DNA from 2 places in the Ruania alkalisoli genome. Region 2 is predicted to be linked to the other one. Evidence: predicted binding sites of a transcription regulator. Region 2 holds the regulator's gene; the other holds the start of a gene.
The links. The regulator HspR, encoded in region 2, represses chaperone genes until heat shock. The targets are predictions, from matches to a motif close to AAGTTGAGTCNNNNNGACTCAACTT.

Region 1 (9,868 bases), 410 kb from region 2:
GACACCTACCCGATCGAGACGATCCTCGAGAACCGCAAGGTGCCCGGGGACGATGTCCCGGCGTGGTCGGTGGATGGCGTGCCGGTATCCGGCTCCGATGTTCCGGGATGGCGGGATGCGATCGTGGGCACCACAGCACATCTACCCGGCACAGCGGGCTATCTGATGCTCGACGGCGAACGCACCTTCGATCTGACGTGTGACGAGCGGACCGGGGACTGGCATCGCATCAGGGAACGCGAGGACGACACTCCTATCATCCGGACGTACCAGACCGCGTGGCTGGATCACGGACGGATGCCAACGGATGCATCATTCGCCTATCACCTATTGCCGAGGATCAGTGCCCAGGATCTCGCAGATCTGGCGGAGTCCCCGAGTGCGGTGGTCGTGGCGAACGAAGCTGATCGTCAGGCGGTGGCGGCACCGGGCCAGGGTTACTTTGCGGCCGCCTTCCACGCAGCCGGCGAAGTCCGCCATGGACGACAGTCGATCCGAGCCGAGGCGCCGTGCACCGTAGCGACCTTGGGCGAGCCCGGTGCAGGCGGATCATTCGAGATCTCTGTCGCCGATCCCGCTCGTGACGCCGACGTGGTCGAGGTTCAGGTCTCGCTTCCGCCGGGCCTGCCCTTGCGGGTCACCCGCGCTGACGACACCATCGACCTCTCGATCAGCAATGGAGTAGCACATCTGACAGTTCGCACCGCGGAGACCTACGGTCGCTCCCAGCGGATCCTGTTCACCGCTGACGTCTGAGATCGAGCTCGCGGCATCCACTCGCCTGATCATGCGCCAGAGCCTGGGATGCCCGTTCCTTCTTCACGGTCCTACCCACGATCCCATTTCTCGGGTAGGACCGTGAAGAAGCTGGTCGCACAGGGAGTCACCGACGCGATTCCCCATCTAGCCAGGCCCTGATCTCCTCACCAGTTGTCGACCGTCGGCGCGAGAGCAGCCCCACCTATCTCCGACTGGCAATGAGTTGCTGGGAGCCGTCCGTTGTGACCGTCCCACCTCAGCCATCTGGTGCACGGCCACCCGGATGTCCTCGCGGAAGTAGATCAGGTCCGGCAGATGCCACCGGTACAACCCATGCATCGGCGGTGCCTCGGTGGAGGAGTCTGCGGTCTGTGAAAGTCACTCAGTGCGCATGCTGGGGGTACCCGTGATAGGCGCCGAGAAGGTGCTGATCTGCTTCGTGCGCAGACCGTGGGCGTGCATGTTGGGCAGATAGCCGAGCTCGGCCGCCACGGCGCGGATCCGTTGTGCGACGGCAGGGTTCACCCGCCCGGTGTCGGGATCGACGTCACCGAGGTGACCGGTCGGCGGTTCGCGTTCGATGTCGCCGGTACAGAACTGACGGCGCTCAGCCCATCCGTGCCTCATCTGGCACAGCGTCGCCAGGAGCCGTCAGTTCTGCACGGTCAGGAGCTCGAACGCCGCCCGCGGATCACAGCGGCCGCCACCAGCCCGGCGAAGAGCGCGAACCCGCCGAGCCCGACCAGCACCGGACCGGCGGGAAGTCCGAGAATCTCCCGCATCCGGGTGACGTGCGTGACCTCGCGGTGGTCGCCGGCTTCCGGAGCGGGGGCGAAGGTGAAGTCGGAGACGATCTGCTCGCTGGGATCGTCGAAGCGCTGGTCGAAGACGGTCAGATAGGCGCCGTCGCCCACCAGTCCTGCGAGCGTCTCATCAGCGGTTTGCCCTGGTTCGAGCGGGCCTGCGAACCGTCGCTCACCGGTCTCCCTGTCCCAGGTCGGATCGGTGCGTTGTACCTGCTGGTCGGTGACCACATAGGTGCGCACGTACTGTTCGCGCGTGGCGGCCGCGGAGATCCGCATCGGGTAGAGGAGCGCCGAGGAGTCGAATGTCAGCCGGAGCGGCTGAATCTCGCCTGCCAGCACCTCGGACTCGGGGGCGATCCGCACCGCGACGTAGTACCAGCCCTCGGAGACGTAAGGCAGCAACGCCTCGGCCACGGCATCGTTCATCACGTAGTCGTGGGCGTCGAGCCAGTCAGCAAGGCCGTCGGCATCACTGGCCGAGAGCACACTGACCTCGAGTGGCCCGAGCGTGACCGTGCTCATGACGTCCACTGAGGAGCCAGAAGGCGCCGCGCCGTCGGACCCGCCAGCGCCGCCACCTCCCTGCGGCCACCACCGGTAGTCCACCTCGACACTCGGTGCGATCAGCTCCTCGAGGGCGTCGAAGACGGCCGGGTCGACCAGTCCCACATCGGCGGGAGCGGGCGTGGGAATGACCAACGCTGCCTCATCGGCCTCGGAGAGCATGTCCAGCTGCAGGATGACATCCTCGGTCTCTCCGTCCCAGGCGACGAGCGCCTCCTCCCGGTCCACGGCGATGTCGTAACCCTCGTGCGCCACGGCAGCACCGCATCCGCACGCCGCGGCCGGCTCGGGGATCAGCACCAGCCCGGCTGCCAGTGCACCCGCGGCGAGTGTGGTGGCAACGGCCCGGTGGGTGCGGGAGGTTCCGTGCGCAGGGAGACCTCGGGTCGTCGTCATGCGATTCACGGTAGGGCAGCGATCGGCGCGAACCCGGGCCCGATGCCGGATCGATACCAAGCTCGAAGCGATCGTGACCATTCCGTTGTGCGACCTGCACAAGACCTGCACAGCGCCGACGAGGGTAGCGTCGACATACCCTCGGGGGGTACCATGGGCGGACGAGACGAGGACGATGCAGGGAGCATGCGATGACCGAGCAGACGGTGGAGCCCGACACCTCCGCCCACGGCTACACCCCGGAGAAGGAGGCCTATCTCAAGCGGCTGCGACGGGTCGAGGGCCAGGTGCGCGGGATCGCGCGAATGGTCGAGAACGACACCTACTGCATCGACGTCCTCACGCAGATCTCTGCCGTGACGAAGGCGCTGCAGGCCGTCGGCCTGGGACTTCTCGAGGACCACCTCGGCCATTGCGTCGTCGATGCGGCACGCCGCTCCCCGGAGGAGGGGGCCGCGAAGGTGGAGGAAGCCAGCGCCGCCATCGCACGCCTCGTCCGTTCCTGACACCGAAAGGACCCACCATGACCACCACCACGATCGACGTCACCGGCATGACCTGCGGCAACTGCGTTGCCCACGTGACGGCAGAACTCAAGGAGATCGACGGCGTCTCTGACGTCTCCGTCGACCTGCACCAGGGCGAGGCCTCGCCCGTGACCATCACCTCGACCTCGCCGGTGGAGGAGGCAGCCATTCGCGCGGCTGTGGACGAGGCCGGCTACCAGGTCACTGCGATCCGCTGACCCTACTGACGAGCGGCAGACGAAACGCCGCGTCCGGTGCGATCACCATGCACCGGACGCGGCGTTTCGTCGCTGAGGGAGCGATCAGGCGCCCTGCCCTGCCTCGACCTGCGGCGCCTCCGTGGTGGCATCGCTGGTCTGCACCTCGATCTTGCGCGGCTTGGCACGCTCGGCCACGGGAATCCGCAGGGTGAGCACGCCGTGGGCGTAGTTGGCGGCGATCGCCTCGACGTCCAGGCCGTCACCGAGGGTGAGCTGACGCCGGTAGGAACCGGACGGGCGCTCCTGGGCCAGCCACTTGCCGCCGTCGGGCTGGGCGACAGTTCGCTCTGCCTGCACGGTCAGCATGTTGCCGTCGACGTCGAGATCGATCGAGTCGGGCGCAACCCCTGGCAGGTCGATGTCAACGACGAAGTCGTCACCGACGCGGTACAGATCCATCGGCATCCAGCGCGGGCCGCGGCCGGCGAGGCGGTCGAAGTCACGGAACGGGTCGAACATCAGGTTCATCGCAGACCTCCTGTGGTCGGTGGCCCCGTGGGGCCAAGGGCACTCGGCGGGCACCTCACCCGCCGTACACCCTGTCCAACGGCGACGGCGGCCCCTGTGTTCCAAAGTTGAGTCCCCTTCGCTCAAGGCGAACATCTATCCGCACCATACCGCGGTTCCTCCGTACCTCAGCGCCCCGAGCGCCGCTCCGTCAGACGACGGCGGGTCGCAGCGATCGCCTGACGCGTGGACGCGAGCTGATCGTCGGGCGCCCCCACCTCCTGACGCAGTCGCAAGGCCGTGAGGAACCACTCCAACGCCTCGTCGTAGCGACCTTGGTCGAACAGGCTCTTGCCCCCGTGCTGCCACGCGAAGTACCTCATCGCGATGGTGACGCGCTCCTGTCGGGAGCCGGGCTCCGCCGTCCCGCACGCAGACTCTGCCGAGTGCTGCGCGCGACGGAACAGCAGGTCGGCCAGCGCGAATCGCCGCTGCCACTGCAGCACGTGAGCCAGCCGGAGGGCGGGCCCGATCGCAGCCACCGGCAGCACGCAGGACCGTTCCGGCGGCCCGCTCCCTTCGCGCACCCCCATCGCCTCCGGCTGTTCGTCCCCCTCCCGCAGCAGCGCAGGATCGGACGGTCCGCCGGCCCGCGCCAGGGCTGCCCACCCGAGCCGCTCAGCCTCCTCCAGCTCATTGAGCATCCGCAGCCAGCCGATGCGCTCGGCATCTGCGTCCTCGCCGAGTGCGGCGAGCGCCGCTACCCGCTGCCGTGCCGCCTCGACGTCATCGGGCCGGTCCCGCAGATCCTCATCGTCGATGGAGTAGGTGGCAGGTGGAAGTTCGGGCGGCATGGCGTCATGCTCGCACGACCTGATCGACACAGATGCGTAGAGCGCAGCGCCACCACGCCGTAGGGTGACGCAGCCGTGTCGATCCCGTCACCGCGCGCACCACACCGCACGTCGGTAAACGCTATCCAACACGAGGAGGACCTGGCAGAATCTCCCTCCATGGCTTCAGAGCAGATCCAGACCCCGGTGCAGATCCAGACCTTCAACGACAACGGAGCCTGGTGCTGGTTCCAGGATGAGCGCGCCATCATCGACCCGGTCACCGGCACGATGCTGATCGGCTCCGTGGCCGCGGCCGAGGGGGCGGGAGGCCAGGCCCGCTCCGGCAACATCGAGCTCGCCGTCGTTGATCTGAGCTCCGGCGCCTCCCAGATCGTGGTGCTGCACGCCAACCTCGAGGTCGACGACCACAACGATCCCGCCCTGTGGATCCGCCCCGACGGGCGATACCTGGCGATGTACACCAAGCACAAGAGCGACAACTTCCAGCGCTGGCGGATCTCCACCCGCCCCCACGACGCCACCGAATGGGGCCCGGAGCAGACCTTCGACTGGACCGAGCTGACCGAGGGCCGGGGCGCCACCTACTCCAACCTGCACTACCTCGCCGAGGAAGGCCGCCTCTACGCCTTCGCGCGCGCGGTCAACGACGACCCCTCGATCCTGATCAGCGACGATCACGGCGAAACCTTCCGCTACGGCGGCAAGCTCTTCACCCGGCCGAAGATCGGGTACGTCAACGGGTACACCCGGTACGCCTCGAACGGGACCGATCGGATCGACTTGATCACCACCGACCACCACCCGCGCGACTACGACAACTCGATCTATCACGGCTACGTCGCCGGCGGCGCGCTGCACGACTCCCATGGCACGGTCGCCGACCCCGCGGTCCTCTCCCCCGAGGCCCCCTCCCAGGTGGAGCTGACCACGCTGCTGGCCACGGGCACCACGTTGACCGACTCCCCGCTCACCCACGCCTGGACCACCGACATCCGGCAGGGCCGCGGCACGCAGACAGGTCAGCTCGCCGCCGTGCTCACCGCCCGTGCCCACGATGAGCCGGAGAACAGCAACTACTCCGACCACCGCTTCGTCTATGCCCGTCACGACGGCGCAGGCTGGCAGATCTTCCCGCTCGCCCCGGCGGGGGCGAACCTGCTCCCGCACGAGCAGGACTACACGGGCCTGGTCTCGATCGACCCCTACGATCTGGACTCGCTGTACCTCTCGGCGCCGATCGACCCGCGGGACGGCTCAGCGCTGGCCCACCACGAGATCTTCCACGGCCGTACCACCGACGGCGGAACCTCCTGGGCATGGACGCCCATCACCGAGAACTCCGGGGAGGACAATCTGCGACCGATCGCCGTCCCCGGAGACCCCTCGACTCTCGCCGTCACGTGGTTTCAGGGAACTATGACGGCATCCCAGCACTACGCGTGTCGGGTCCAGGGGTTTGTCCAGCCCCGACCTTGATCGCCATCAGTTCGCCGGTGTCGTCGAACTCCTTCTCGATCGTCGCGTCATGCCGGTAGGTGGCGCGGCTGACGACGACCGCCAGCACCAGGCCGACGATGAATCCCGGCAGTAGTTCATAGATTCCGGTGTCGAACCGGCTCCACACGAACACGGTCACGGCACCGCCGATCATCGCGGAGAGCGCCCCCCAGTTGGTGAGCTTGCGCCAGAACAGGCTCAGCAGCACGATCGGCCCGAACGAGGCACCGAACCCTGCCCAGGCGAAGGAGACGAGCCCGAGGATGGTGTCATTGGGCACGATCGCCATCAGCGCCGCGACGACCGCGACCAGCAGCACACAGGAGCGCCCCAGCACTGTCAGGTGCTTCGGTGAGGGGGCCTCACGGCGCATCACCTTGTACAGGTCCTCCACCAACGCGGAGGAGCAGACGACGAGCTGGCTGGAGATGGTGCTCATGATGGCCGCCAGCACCGCAGCGAGCACGAAGCCGGCCACGATCGGGTGCAGGAGCAGTTGCGCCATCACCAGCACGACCGTCTCGGGGTTGTCGAGACTGTTCCCAGTCCGCTCGAAGTAGGCCAGGCCCACGAGCCCGCAGACGACCGCGCCGATCATCGACAGTGCCATCCAGGTCATGCCGATGCGTCGGGCGGAGGTCGCGGCTTGCGGGCTGGGCAGTGCCATGAAGCGCACGATGATGTGGGGCTGACCGAAGTATCCGAGGCCCCATGCCAGGGAGGAGATGATGCCGATCACCACGCCACCGGTCACGGCCGCCCCGCCGAAGATCTTCAGGTGGTCCGGCCCCACTTCTGCCAACGCGGGGCCGATCTCACCGAATCCGCCGAGGCTGACCACCGCAAGCACAGGGACCACGAGCAGCGCCGTCATCATCATCAGCCCCTGCGCCACATCGGTGAGCGAGGCGCCCAGGAACCCGCCGAAGAGGGTGTAGCTCAAGGTCACGATTGCGACGAGTGCCAACCCGAGGTGATAGTTCGATCCGAAGGAGCTCTCGAAGAACACCCCGCCGGCCACCATGCCGGAGTTGATGTAGAGGGTGAAGAACACGAGGATGATCACGCTGGAGACGATCCGCAGCAGCCGGGACGTGTCCTTGAGCCGGTTCTCCAGGAAGCTCGGGATCGTGATCGAGTTGTTCGAAACCTCGGTGTAGGCCCGCAGTCGCGGTGCCACGAACCGCCAGTTCAGGTAGGCACCGATCGTCAGGCCTACGGCGATCCAGGCATCGATGAGGCCGGAGACATAGATGGCGCCCGGCAAGCCCATGACTAGCCACCCGGACATATCCGAGGCGCCGGCGCTGAGGGCGGCTGCCCAGGGCGGAAGGTTCCGCCCTGCGAGCATGTAGTCCTCGTGGTCTTTGGTGTTGCGAGCCGCGAAAACCCCGATGGCGATCATGCCTGCGAAGTAGAGCGCGAGTGCGATGTACAAATACGTCTGATCGGACATCGTCGTCCTTTCTCGGTTGTTGTGAGACTACGCGCTCCGCGCAGTCACCGCCGGAATGTCGTAGCGGCGGATGGTGCCGAAGCGGTGAGCGGTGATGGAGACCGCCTGCTCCTTCAGGAACGTCAGGAGCTCGATCCGTCCCGCGGCGACCACCTTGTGGGTGTACAGCGCGACGGCTGGTGATCCCTGGGTGAGGGAAGCCAGTTCGGCGGCGGACCCACCGATCAGGCGGATCCTCCCGCCCGTCTCGGCGAGGCGACGTGCCCGCGTGGCCCAGGCTGCGCCGTCCTCGACATGCAGCTCGGCCACCGTTGCCACATAGTCGGTGATCTGCCGTGGCAGATCGGCAACGACGCTCACAATGACGGCAGCACCGGCTCGTGCCCCGGCGGCGACCACGCGCAGGAGCTCGGCGTAGCGCTCACTCTCGAAGCGCACGGTGGCCGGCTCCGGGTGGTAGCGGAACGCATTCTGCTCACTGGCGAGCCCGGTGGCATCGCGCACGATGCCGAACTCACCGGCCCACGCTGCCTCATCGGTGGTGAGGGCGCCCGCCAGCCAGTCACGTTCGGCGGCCGGAAGGTCCGCGGCGGCATCGAGGGCCCGGCGACTGATGGCGTCAGACGCCCCGGAGACTGACACCGGCGCATCCGTCCAGGTGCCGAACCCGGTCAGATAGTTCGGTCCGCCGGCCTTCGTACCAGCACCCACCGAGGCCTTCTTCCAGCCGCCGAAGGGCTGGCGCTGGACGATGGCGCCGGTGATGCCGCGGTTGACGTAGAGGTTGCCGGCCTCGACCCGAGCCATCCAGGTCGCGATCTCCGCCTCGTCGAGGGAGTGCAGGCCGCTGGTGAGGCCGTACTCGATGCGGTTGACCAGTTCGATGGCCTCGGTGAGGGTGTCCGCGGTCATGATTCCGAGCACCGGACCGAAGTACTCGGTGAGGTGGAACTGCGAACCCGGCCGGACGCCGTCACGGATGCCTGGACGCCACAACGTGCCCGACTCGTCGAGCTGTTGCGGCTCCACGAGCCAGCTCTGCCCCGGCTCGAGCGTGGTGAGCGCGCCCAGCAGCTTGCCCTCGGCCGGTCCGATGATCGGGCCGATCTGCGTCTGCTCGTCCCAGGGCTGGCCCACCGGCATCGACGTGACCGCGTCGACGAGCTGACGGCGGAACCGCTCCGAGGTGGCCGCCGACCCCACGAGGATGACCAGGGAGGCGGCCGAGCATTTCTGGCCGGCGTGACCGAACGCGGAGGTGGCGACGTCGCGCGCGGCGAGGTCGAAGTCGGCGCTCGGGGTGACGATGAGAGCGTTCTTCCCACTCGTCTCGGCCAGCAGCGGCAGGTCGGGCCGGATCTCGCGGAACCGCTCCGCGGTCTCATACCCTCCGGTGAGGATGACCCGGTCGACCGACTCGTGGCCGATCAGCTGGGACCCGAGCTCGCCCTCGGAGAGCTGGACGTGGCGCAGCACCTCGCGCGGGACGCCCGCCTCCCACAGCGCCTCGACCATCACGGCACCGGAGCGTCGCGCCTGCGGTGCGGGTTTGATGATGACGGCAGATCCTGCCGCGAGCGCCGCAAGTGTGGACCCGGCGGGAATGGCCACGGGGAAGTTCCACGGGGGCGTGACGACGGTGAGCCGGTCAGGGCTGAAGCTCGCCCCGTCCACGGTCTCCAGCTCGCGGCCGCGCTCGGCGTAGTAATGCGCGAAGTCGATGGCCTCGCTCACCTCGGGGTCACCCTGGGCAAGGACCTTGCCGCACTCGGAACCCATCACCTCGAGCAGGTCGGCGCGGCGGGCCTGGAGCACATCGCCGGCGCGGTGCAGGATCTCGGCGCGGCGGTCCGCCCCGAGATCGCGCCAGGCCTCGCTGGCGGCGACGGCGCCGTCGATCACCTCCTGCAGCTGGGCGGGGGTGTCGATCACGGATGCCTCGACCGTGGCGAGACCGAGCGTGCTGCGCTGCATCTGGGCCCGGACGCGATCGCCCCAGGCACGGTTGGCCGCGATGGCCGGATCGGTGTCCGGGGTGTTCTGGAAGCCGAGTGCCGGAATGTCCCTATCCCGGGTGCCCGCGTCCGGCTGGCTCCGGTCCTGGTTGCGGTGCGGCTCAGGAATCTCGGTGGGGATCGTGGCGATGGAGTCGAGGAAGCGCTGCTTCTCCCGCTCGAACAGGGCATCGGTGCCAAGATCGAAGACGGCGGACATGAAGTTCTCCGACGAGGCACCCTCTTCGAGTCGGCGCACCAGGTAGGCGATGGCGACGTCGAACTCCCGCGGGTGCACCACCGGG
Region 2 (9,868 bases):
GCAGCCCACCGGGCCCTGGACGAGCGCGGATTCGGGATGGCATCGGTGCGGTTCATCTGCGGCACCCAGGATCTGCACCTGGAGCTGGAGCGACGGGTCTCGCAGTTCCTGGGCACCGAGGGCACGATCCTGTTCGGCTCCTGCTTCGACGCCAACGGCGGGGTCTTCGAGACGCTGCTCGGTGCCGAGGACGCAGTGATCTCCGACGAGCTCAACCATGCCTCGATCATCGACGGGATCCGGCTGTGCAAGGCGACACGGTACCGGTACTCGAACCGGGATATGGCTGATCTGCGGGCGCAGCTCACCCGGGCGAAGGAGGGTGGAGCGCGGCGGATCCTGGTGGTCACGGACGGCGTGTTCTCCATGGACGGCTACGTGGCCCCACTGGCCCAGATCTGCGATCTGGCCGAGGAATTCGGTGCGCTGGTGATGGTGGATGACTCCCACGCCGTCGGGTTCATGGGGCCGACAGGGGCGGGGACTCCGGAACATGCCGGCGTCTCTGACCGGGTTGACCTCACCACAGGAACCTTCGGCAAGGCGCTAGGTGGCGCATCCGGCGGTTACGTCTCCGGGCGGGCCGAGATCGTGGAGCTGCTGCGCCAGCGGGCCCGACCGTACCTGTTCTCCAACTCCCTCGCCCCGCCGATCGTCGCCGCGACGCTGACGGCACTGGACCTGGTGGCGGCCTCGGGTGAGCTGCGTGAGCGGCTGGGATCCAACGCCGCGCTGTTCCGCGAGCGCATGAGCGCCGAGGGCTTCGACCTGCTTCCCGGGGAGCACGCCATCGTGCCGGTGATGTTCGGCGACGCCGCGCTCGCCGCCCGGATCGCCGACGCCATGCTCGCCCGCGGGGTGTACGTGACAGCGTTCAGTTTCCCCGTGGTGCCGCGCGAGAAGGCACGTATCCGGGTGCAACTCTCGGCCGCACACTCAGCCGAGGATGTCGAGGAGTGCGTCGCGGCGTTCGTGGCGGCGTTCGTGGCGGCGCGGGATGCCGTACAGAACTGACGGGCTCCAGCGATGCTCAGTCGTCCAGGACGAACGTGACCTCGAGGACCACCTGGTAGGCGGTCACCGCGCCATCGGTCACTTCGACCTTCTGCTCCTTGATCCACGCACCGGAGACGTTCCGCAAGGTGGCGGAGGCACGCGCGATACCTGCCTCGACCGCGTCGTCGAAACTGACGTCGGAGCGGGCGCTGATCGTGGTGATACGGCCGACAGATGCAGTCATGGATGTTCTCCTCGTCGAGAGCGACGTCGCGTCAGTGCGACGTCGTCATCTTCACCCGGACTGGTGTGCACCGCAACCGAAGATGGACGAGCACGCACCCACCCTCGCCACCGGGTAGTCACGCACCTGCCATCTCTTAGGCTGAACTCCACCGCCCCCACCCCATATCGCGAGGACCGCACGTGACACACGACCCGTACAGCTGGCTCGAAGACGTCGAGAGCCCCGAAGCCCTCGACTGGGTGCGTGCCCGCAACGCCGAACAGGCCGCCACCCTCGCCGAGACGACGGAGTTCACCTCCACTCGGGACCGGATCCGATCCATCCTCGACTCCGACGAGAAGATCCCGGGTATCTCCAAGGTGGGCGAGCACTACTACAACTTCTGGCGGGACGCCGAGCATGAGCGCGGGATCTGGCGCCGCACCACGCTGGAGTCCTATCACAGCGACGATCCCGAGTGGGAGGTCGTGCTCGATATCGACGCCCTCAACGAAGCCGAGGGCGCCAACTGGGTCTGGCACGGGGCCAGCGTGCTGCGCACCGGTCCGGATGCCTACCGGCTCGCGATCGTGGATCTCTCCCGGGGCGGTTCCGATGCGGACGTCTCCCGTGAGTTCGACCTGCAGTCCAAGCAGTTCGTCGACGGTGGCTTCTACCGGCCCGAGTCCAAGGGCGGAACGTCCTGGATCGACTCTGACACTCTCTTCGTCTTCACCGACACCGGCGAGGGCTCGATGACCTCCTCCGGCTACCCGCGGATCGCTCGCCGGTGGCGCCGCGGCACCGCGCTCGACCAGGCAGAGGTCGTCTACGAGGGCGAGGTGCAGGACCTGTACATCGCCGCGATGCACGACTCCACCCCCGCATTCGAGCGGAACCTGGTCTCCCGGGCCATCGCCTTCTATGAGCACGAGCTCTACCTGCTCGGCGACGACGGCACACTCACACGGATCGATGTACCTCGGTCAGCCAACCCTGGACTTCACCGCGAATGGCTCACGGTCGAGCTGCGCGAGGACTGGACCGTGGAGGACACCGACGAAGCCGGGCGCACGATCACCCAGACCTACCGGGGCGGCTCCCTGCTGGCCCTCGGCCTGGACCCCTTCCTTGCCGGTTCGCGCGACTTCCACGTGCTCTACGAACCCACACCGAGCACGTCGCTGGCGGAGTACACGTGGACCAGGCGCCACCTCGTGCTGAACGTGCTGGACGACGTCAAGAACCGGTTGGTGGTACTCACCCCCGACGGCGGACGCTTCCGGGAGTCGGAGTTCGTAGGGCCCCCGCAGGTGGGCACCGTGGAGGTCAGCCCGGTGGATCCACGCACCTCGGATGCGGTGTGGGTGTACGCCACCGACTTCCTCACCCCGACCACCCTGTCGCTGGCCGAGATCGGTGCCGAGCCGGAGCCACTGAAGGCGATGCCGCAGTTCTTCGATCCCGCCGGCCTGGTGATGGAACAGCATTTCGCCACCTCTGACGACGGCACGCAGGTTCCGTACTTCCTGGTCCGCCCCGAAGGGCTCACCCTGGACGGGTCGAACCCAACCCTGCTGTATGGCTACGGCGGTTTCGAGATCTCCCTGACCCCCACCTACTCGGGCGCGATGGGTAGCGCGTGGCTGGAACGTGGCGGCGTGTATGTGCTCGCGAACATCCGCGGCGGCGGGGAGTACGGGCCTACTTGGCACCAGGCGGCATTGAAGGAGAACCGGCACAAGGCGTATGAGGACATGGCCGCCGTCGCGAAGGATCTGGTGGCACGCGCAGTGACCAGCGCAGAACACCTCGGCGTACAGGGTGGCTCCAATGGCGGGCTACTCACGGGTAACATGCTCACCCAGTACCCCGAGTTGTTCGGCGCCGTGGTCATCCAGGTACCCCTGCTCGATATGAAGCGCTACTCCCACCTGCTGGCCGGCGCCTCCTGGATGGCCGAGTACGGCGACCCGGACGACCCGGAGCAGTGGGAGTTCATCCGCACGTTCTCGCCGTATCACCTGTTCGATCCCGACACCTCCTACCCTCCGGTTCTGTTCACCACCTCCACCCGCGACGACCGGGTGCACCCGGGGCACGCCCGCAAGATGGCGGCGCAGATGATCGCGGCCGGCAAGGACGTGACCTACTACGAGAACATCGAGGGCGGGCACGGCGGGGCTGCGACGAACGCGCAGGCAGCGCACATGAGCGCGCTGGCTTACCGGTTCCTGGCCGAGCGGCTGCGCCTATGAGGTCGTGGGTCGTATCCTGGCGACAGTTCCACAAGGGCAGCAAAGCCTGGACCACCCGAGGACTGTCAGTGGTCGGCGCTACGGTGAGCGCACAGTCTTCAGAAGGGAAAGTGATCCCATGAGTCCGCGAACCATCACAGTCACCAGAGACGAACTCCTCGAGCGCCGCGAGCAGATCCTTCACCACCTCGGGGTGGATCGACGCACGTTCGAACGGCGGGTTGCCGAGGGGGCGCTGGTCGGCGACGAATGGTACGCGGCTCAGGACCTCGAGGAGATCGCCTTCCTACTTGACGATGAGCGAGACGCCTGACCTCGCTGCACGTTCCGCCGCATTCGCCGAGGACGTGCAGCGATTACTCGACGCCGTCCTACCGCACGACAAGCGCATCATCTCCGTCGAATTCGCGCAACGGTACGTGATTCGTCCCGAAGGGGAGGGCGCCTACTCACAGCGGATCCCGCTGTTCATCGACGGCGAGCGCTATGCAGATCTGAGTTTCTCGCTCCATCAGGAGCTCGATCGACGCAACGAACACCTCAAGACCTCGCGCACAGACTTCGCCGTCTACTCAAGCCTGGATCGTCAGCCCCTGGTTCGAATGGAGTACCGCGCGGACATGCGCTCCGATCCGGTGTCTCACTGGCAGTTCCACGCTGAGCGCGGCGCCTTTACCGCCCTCCTTGCCATGGCACACCGACACGACCGGGTCAGCGGACCGCATGACCTGTCGAAGGTACACATGCCGACCGGCGGAGAACGATTTCGGCCCGGAATCGAAGATCTCCTCGAGTTCCTCGTTCGAGAGTGCGGCGTCGACGCTCACCCCGGGTGGCGACAAGCAGTCGCCGATGGACGCGAGGCGTGGCGCCGCCGCCAACTCCGCGCAGCAGTCAGAGACCTCCAGCACGAGGCCGCCGAGACGCTGCGCTCCTGTGGATGGGAGGTCAGTGAACCCTTGGCAGTCTCACCTGACCACATCGGACCCTACCGGCGCTGGTAGTCACTACCCGGGCAGCAGCGCCGAGGGCCACGGCCCCAGCTCAGGCAGCGTTACCTCTTGATCGCCCTGGAGGGCGGTCGGCGGCTCGGCCACATCGCGGCCGGCGAGCCACGCCGTCAGCTCGATGAGCGATCCGGTGATGATGAGGGGCTTCTCGGGCAGCCGCACCAACGGACCCGTCGCAGGCCTCGGCCCGGTGACGGTGTAGTTGAAGCCGTCCGCCGGTGCGTCGAGAGCGATTTCGAGATGGCCGGGCAACCGCACCGAGAGGAAGTCGACCAGGTGTTCGGTGAGTTCGCGGGACCAGACGTCCTCCGGGCGCGCTCCGCAGTCGAGGTCGACCAGATGCACCCGGCTCTCACGCCACCAGGCCAGCGCCACGTCGACCACTGTGCCGTCCCGGAACGAGACCGGTTCGTACCAGACGAGGTCGTCAGCATCAGGGCGGCTGGCGTGATGCCGGTCGCGCAACGTGCGCAGCGCGGCCAGGTGTTCCTCGCGGGTGCGCTCGGCACCCGTCTCGACAGCCCGCTCCAGAGCAGCGCGCCCTCCCTCCAGGAACGGCACCTGACGTCCGCGCGCCGCCTGCTCCACCTGGACCGCGAGCGCCTCCCCCACCACCTCCACGTGGGCGAGCACGTGGCTGCGGGTCCACCCGGCCAGAGCGACCGGCGCCGACAGGTCGGATCCCTCGAATCCCTCGACGGCCCCGATGATCGAGTCGAGCGCGGCCTCAGCCTCGTCCACCGCGCGCACGTGGTCGGTGGTCGGGTCGGTTGGGTTCATGGCCACACCAGTCCTCTCTGCCAGGTCTGTTCGAGGGTGTACCTCAGCCGGATCTGACCGCCGCTCGGCCTGGCGGCCCAGAACTCCACAGTGGTCGCTGCGATCGCATAGCACCGCCATGTGGCAGGCACGCGGCCGGGATGTTTCTCGACGGCGTCCCTCGCCTCAGCGTAGGCGCGATCGTAGGTCTCCAGAGAGTCGAGCGGGGCGCTCTGCTCACCAGTCAGGACCGCGGCACGAGATCCGGGGTGACGAGCGAGGAAATCACGAGCCCCGGCATCCTCACCCAGGTCACGTACCGCCCCCGTCACGCGCACCTGACGTCCGAGCGCGGGCCAGAACGAGGTGAGGGCGGCGCGCGGGTTGCGGGCCATCTGCCGTGCCTTCGGGCTGGCGGCGTCGGTGGCGAACACCCAGTGCCCGCCGCTGAGGTCGCGCAGCATGACCGTCCGGGCGCTGACGTCCCGGTCCGCGGCCGTCGCGAGCGTGACGGCGTGCGGTGCCGGGAGCCCGCGACCAGCGGCGTCGGCGATCCAGCGGCGGTGCAGCTGCGCGGGATCGTCCGGAGCGTTCGCCGGGTCGAACGGTGGCAGGTGGCTGCTCTCGAGCGGGGGGAGGGCGGCGAGCCAGGTGCGCACGTCCATGGTCGCCCATCATGTCATCGACGTGCGCACCCGGCTCCCTGACCGGGACGTCAGTCGTCGGTGGATTCCTCGCGCGCGGCCAGCACGGACGTGTTCTGCGCCGTCTTGATCGTGGCGGCCACGAACTCGAGCCCGATCCGGACGCTGATGAGGAACAGTGCCGGCGGGATCCAGCCGAACAGGATGGCCAGCACACCGAGGATCGCGCCGCCGCCCCCGTTTCTGCCGCCCCCGAAGTCGCTCATCATGCTTCCGATGGCTCCCGCACCGAATCCGCTGATGATCGCTCCGAGCCACCAGAGCGCGGCGATGATGATCGCGATGATGAAGATGACCTTGGCGAATGTCAGGGTGACGTACTTCGAGAATGAGAAGTCGAAAAACGCACCGAAGAAGCCGTTGCCGCCACCGCCTGCCTGCGGGTAGGCGGGCTGGCCATATCCGCCCCCGGGTGGCGGTCCGTAGCCGGCCGGAGGTTGCTGGGCGCCGTACCCAGCCGGAGGCTGCTGGACGCCATAGCCAGCCGGAGGCTGCTGGGCCCCATACCCAGGAACCGCAGTGCCAGGCTGAGGAGGACCGGGCTGTGCAGACTGCTGAGGGGCGGGCTGCTGAGGCGCAGGGGGCTGAGGCGCGCCGTAGGCGGGTGCCCCTGGTTCCTGCGGCTGCTGGGACGCCGACCCGTACGACGGCGGCTGCTGAGATGCGGATCCATAGGACGGCACCTCGGCAGGGGGCTGCTGCGATGATGCGCCGAATGACGGGATTCCCGGCGGCGGGGGCTGCTGCCCGTACGCGGGGTCCTGCTCGTTGGGATCGGGCGGGGGCGGGGTGTAGGACAAGACAACCTCCTCCAGGATGCGGGTGATACCTCCTGAACCCTAGCCACCAGCCGAGCCGACCACGAGTCCCGTTCGAATCCACTGGATTCGGGGATGTCGCACGCCCGGGCCGACCAGCGCCCGCGACGCCCTGCCCGGGTCGGCCCCGCCGGTGCCGGTGCTCGGTCAGCGGTGCGGTCGCCAGAGCACCAGGGCGTTCGATTCCACCCTGCGCAGCCGGGTGCCGAGCGGCACCGCGACGACATCACCGGAGGCATCGGCAGTGAAGACGCGCCGGTTCACCCCGGCCCGCTCACGGAGGCGGGCGTTCTCCACCTCCAGGCGCTCGTTCTCGGCTGCAAGTTCGAGGATCCTCTTGATCCCGGCGAGATTGATGCCCTCCTCCTGCGAGAGGCGCTGGACCTCCCGCAGCACGTCGACATCGCGCTGAGAATAGCGGCGGCCCCGCCCCTGAGCGCGCCGGGGCACCACCAGACCGAGGCGGTCATACTGCCGCAAGGTCTGGGCATGCATCCCGGCGCGCTCTGCGGCGATCGAGATCAGGAAGACCGGTGCGTCATACCCTGCCGCCACGAGGCCTCACGCCTTCGCTGCGGCGGCGAGATGCGCGCGTGGATCGGTTCCGTCGCTCGCCTGAGCGAACGCCTCAAGTGCCTCGGCTGCCTGCTTGGTGAGGTTTCTGGGCACGGCCACCTCGATCGTGACGATGAGATCGCCGGTCCCAGCCTTGGTCGGAACGCCCCGACCCTTGGCCCGCAGCCTGGTCCCCGACTGTGTCCCCGCGCGAACCTTGAGGCGAACTTCCTCGCCGGAGAGCGTGGGCACAGCGATCGTGGCGCCGTTCACGGCCTCCGGGAAGGTGACCGGCACCGTGATGGTGAGATTCTTGCCATTCATCCCGAAGACAGGGTGCGGCTCGACGTGAACGGTGACGATCAGGTCGCCCGCTGGTCCTCCGGTCGGCGACGGCTGCCCCTTGCCGGCGAGCCGGATCTTCTGCCCGTCGCGCACCCCGGCCGGTATACGAACCGTCATCGACCGGCTGCCCTCGAGCGTCAGCGTGACGGTGGCACCTTCGACGGCGGAGCGGAATGGGAGCGAGGCGGAGGTGCTGATGTCGCCACCTTTGGTGGGAGCATTGCGCTGGAAGCCTGCGGATCCCGGACCCGCCGGACCCGCGCCTGGCATCCCACCGCCGAACAACCCGCCAAGCAGGTCCTCGAATCCGCCGCCGGGCATGCCGCCACCGGTCGAGCTGTAACGCACCCGCGAACCGCCTGGCCCGCCGGCGCCGGTGAACATGCCACCGAACAGGTCCTCGAACCCGTTGGCGCCAGCCGCGCCGCCGGGGCCGGAGGCGAACCGGGCTCCGCCTCCGGCCATGGCGCGCAGCGAGTCGTACTGCTTGCGCTGCTCGGGATCGGAGAGCACCCCGTAGGCCTCTCCGATCTCCTTGAACCGCTGCTCAGCCTTCTCATCCCCGGGCTTCTGGTCCGGGTGCCAGGTGCGGGCCAGCTTGCGGTAGGCCTTCTTGATCTCGGCGGCGTCGGCGTCCTTGGACACGCCCAGCGTCGCGTAGAAGTCCTTCTCCAGCCAGTCCTGTCCGGTCATCGCGCCACACCTCCTTCGATCATTCTTCCTCCTGCATCCGGGCTGGTCCCGCCCCTCGGCAACTGCTCGGTCACTGTGGTCCGGTCACCGCCACGCGGGCCGGGCGCACCACTCGCTCGCCCACCCGGTAACCGGGCTGAAGCACCTGGGAGACGGTCTCGGCCTCAACGTCCTCGCTCGTGGAGTGCATGAGCGCCTCGTGCACCGTCGGGTCGAACTCCTCCCCCGCCGCACCGAAGCGTTCCACCTCGAAGCGAGTGGTCAGCGTGGATTCGAGCTTGTCCACCACGGACGCCAGCGGACCCTCGAGCCCGCCGTGCTGACGTGCGGCGTCGACATCGTCGAGCACCGGGATCAGCGCCTCCACGACCGACTCGACACCGCGCCCCTTCTCCGCCTGCGCTTCCACACGGGAGCGCTTGACGAACTGGTTGAACCGCTGGTCGAGGTTGTACAGGTCGGCCTTCGCACGCGCGAGCTGGTCCTGCAGGTCGGCGGCCTCCGCCTTGGCAGCAGCGACCGGGTCCTCAGCCTGTCCGCCCTCGGAACCATCGGGAGTGGTGCCGTCAGAGGACTCGGAGGCTGCGCCGTCGGGAATCTGCTCCGCGGCGGTGGCCGCAGCCTCGGCTGCGGCCACCTCCTCCGGGGTACGGAGCTCACCCGTGGTCGGGTCCAGGCGGCGCTTGTCGCGTACGACCGGTTGCTCCTCAGATGGTTGAGACTCGGTCACTTCTTCTCATCCTCGTCCACGATCTCGGCGTCGACGATGTCCTCGTCCTCGCTGGAGGACTGGTCGGCCGAGGCGCCCTCGGCACCCTCACTACCCGGCGCACCCTCACCCTCAGCAGCCTGCTGGGCGTAGAGCGCCTCACCGATCTTCTGGCTGGACTCGCCGAGCTTGGTCTGGGCGGCCTTGATCGCCTCGACGTCCTCACCCTCCAGGGCGGACTTCAGGGCGTCGACATCCGCACGAACGTCGGAGGCGACGTCCTCCGGGAGCTTCTCGGAGTTGTCGTTCAGGAGCTTCTCGGTGGAGTAGGCGAACTGCTCGGCCGAGTTGCGGGTGTCGGCCTCCTCGCGGCGCTTGGCGTCCTCGGCGGCGTGGGCCTCAGCCTCCTTGATCATCCGCTCGATCTCCTCCTCCGGGAGGGCGGAGCCGCCGGTGATCGTCATGGACTGCTCCTGGCCGGTGCCGCGGTCCTTGGCGTTCACGTGCACGATGCCGTTGGCGTCGATGTCGAAGGTGACCTCGATCTGCGGCATCCCGCGCGGGGCGGGGGCGATACCGGTGAGCTCGAAGGTTCCCAGCGGCTTGTTGTCGCGGGCGAACTCCCGCTCACCCTGGAACACCTGGATGAGCACGCTCGGCTGGTTGTCCTCGGCGGTGGAGAACACCTCGGACTTCTTGGTCGGAATCGCGGTGTTGCGCTCGATCAGCTTGGTCATCACGCCACCCTTGGTCTCGATACCGAGGGAGAGCGGGGTGACGTCGATCAGCAGCACG

Region 1: IM660_RS18790 (Hsp20/alpha crystallin family protein) is a predicted target of HspR. The motif match lies at 3,885-3,909, and genes of this name have one in related genera.

The regions. Positions count from the first base shown of each region.
Region 1 is NZ_CP063169.1:4,234,018-4,243,885, forward strand. Features, by position in the region: gene IM660_RS18765 (polysaccharide lyase family 8 super-sandwich domain-containing protein) at 1-756, shown strand, start outside; gene IM660_RS18770 (helix-turn-helix domain-containing protein) at 1,138-1,386, opposite strand; gene IM660_RS18775 (DUF2330 domain-containing protein) at 1,425-2,525, opposite strand; gene IM660_RS18780 (metal-sensitive transcriptional regulator) at 2,717-3,031, shown strand; gene IM660_RS18785 (heavy-metal-associated domain-containing protein) at 3,049-3,270, shown strand; gene IM660_RS18790 (Hsp20/alpha crystallin family protein) at 3,355-3,780, opposite strand; gene IM660_RS18795 (tetratricopeptide repeat protein) at 3,948-4,613, opposite strand; gene IM660_RS18800 (BNR-4 repeat-containing protein) at 4,773-6,092, shown strand; gene putP (sodium/proline symporter PutP) at 6,031-7,569, opposite strand; gene IM660_RS18810 (bifunctional proline dehydrogenase/L-glutamate gamma-semialdehyde dehydrogenase) at 7,597-9,868, opposite strand, start outside.
Region 2 is NZ_CP063169.1:3,824,866-3,834,733, forward strand. Features, by position in the region: gene IM660_RS17055 (glycine C-acetyltransferase) at 1-1,014, shown strand, start outside; gene IM660_RS17060 (dodecin family protein) at 1,031-1,240, opposite strand; gene IM660_RS17065 (prolyl oligopeptidase family serine peptidase) at 1,423-3,480, shown strand; gene IM660_RS17070 (hypothetical protein) at 3,599-3,793, shown strand; gene IM660_RS17075 (hypothetical protein) at 3,777-4,484, shown strand; gene IM660_RS17080 (maleylpyruvate isomerase family mycothiol-dependent enzyme) at 4,488-5,270, opposite strand; gene IM660_RS17085 (pyridoxine/pyridoxamine 5'-phosphate oxidase) at 5,267-5,914, opposite strand; gene IM660_RS17090 (DUF4282 domain-containing protein) at 5,965-6,753, opposite strand; gene IM660_RS17095 (heat shock protein transcriptional repressor HspR) at 6,919-7,326, opposite strand; gene IM660_RS17100 (DnaJ C-terminal domain-containing protein) at 7,333-8,364, opposite strand; gene IM660_RS17105 (nucleotide exchange factor GrpE) at 8,435-9,094, opposite strand; gene dnaK (molecular chaperone DnaK) at 9,091-9,868, opposite strand, start outside.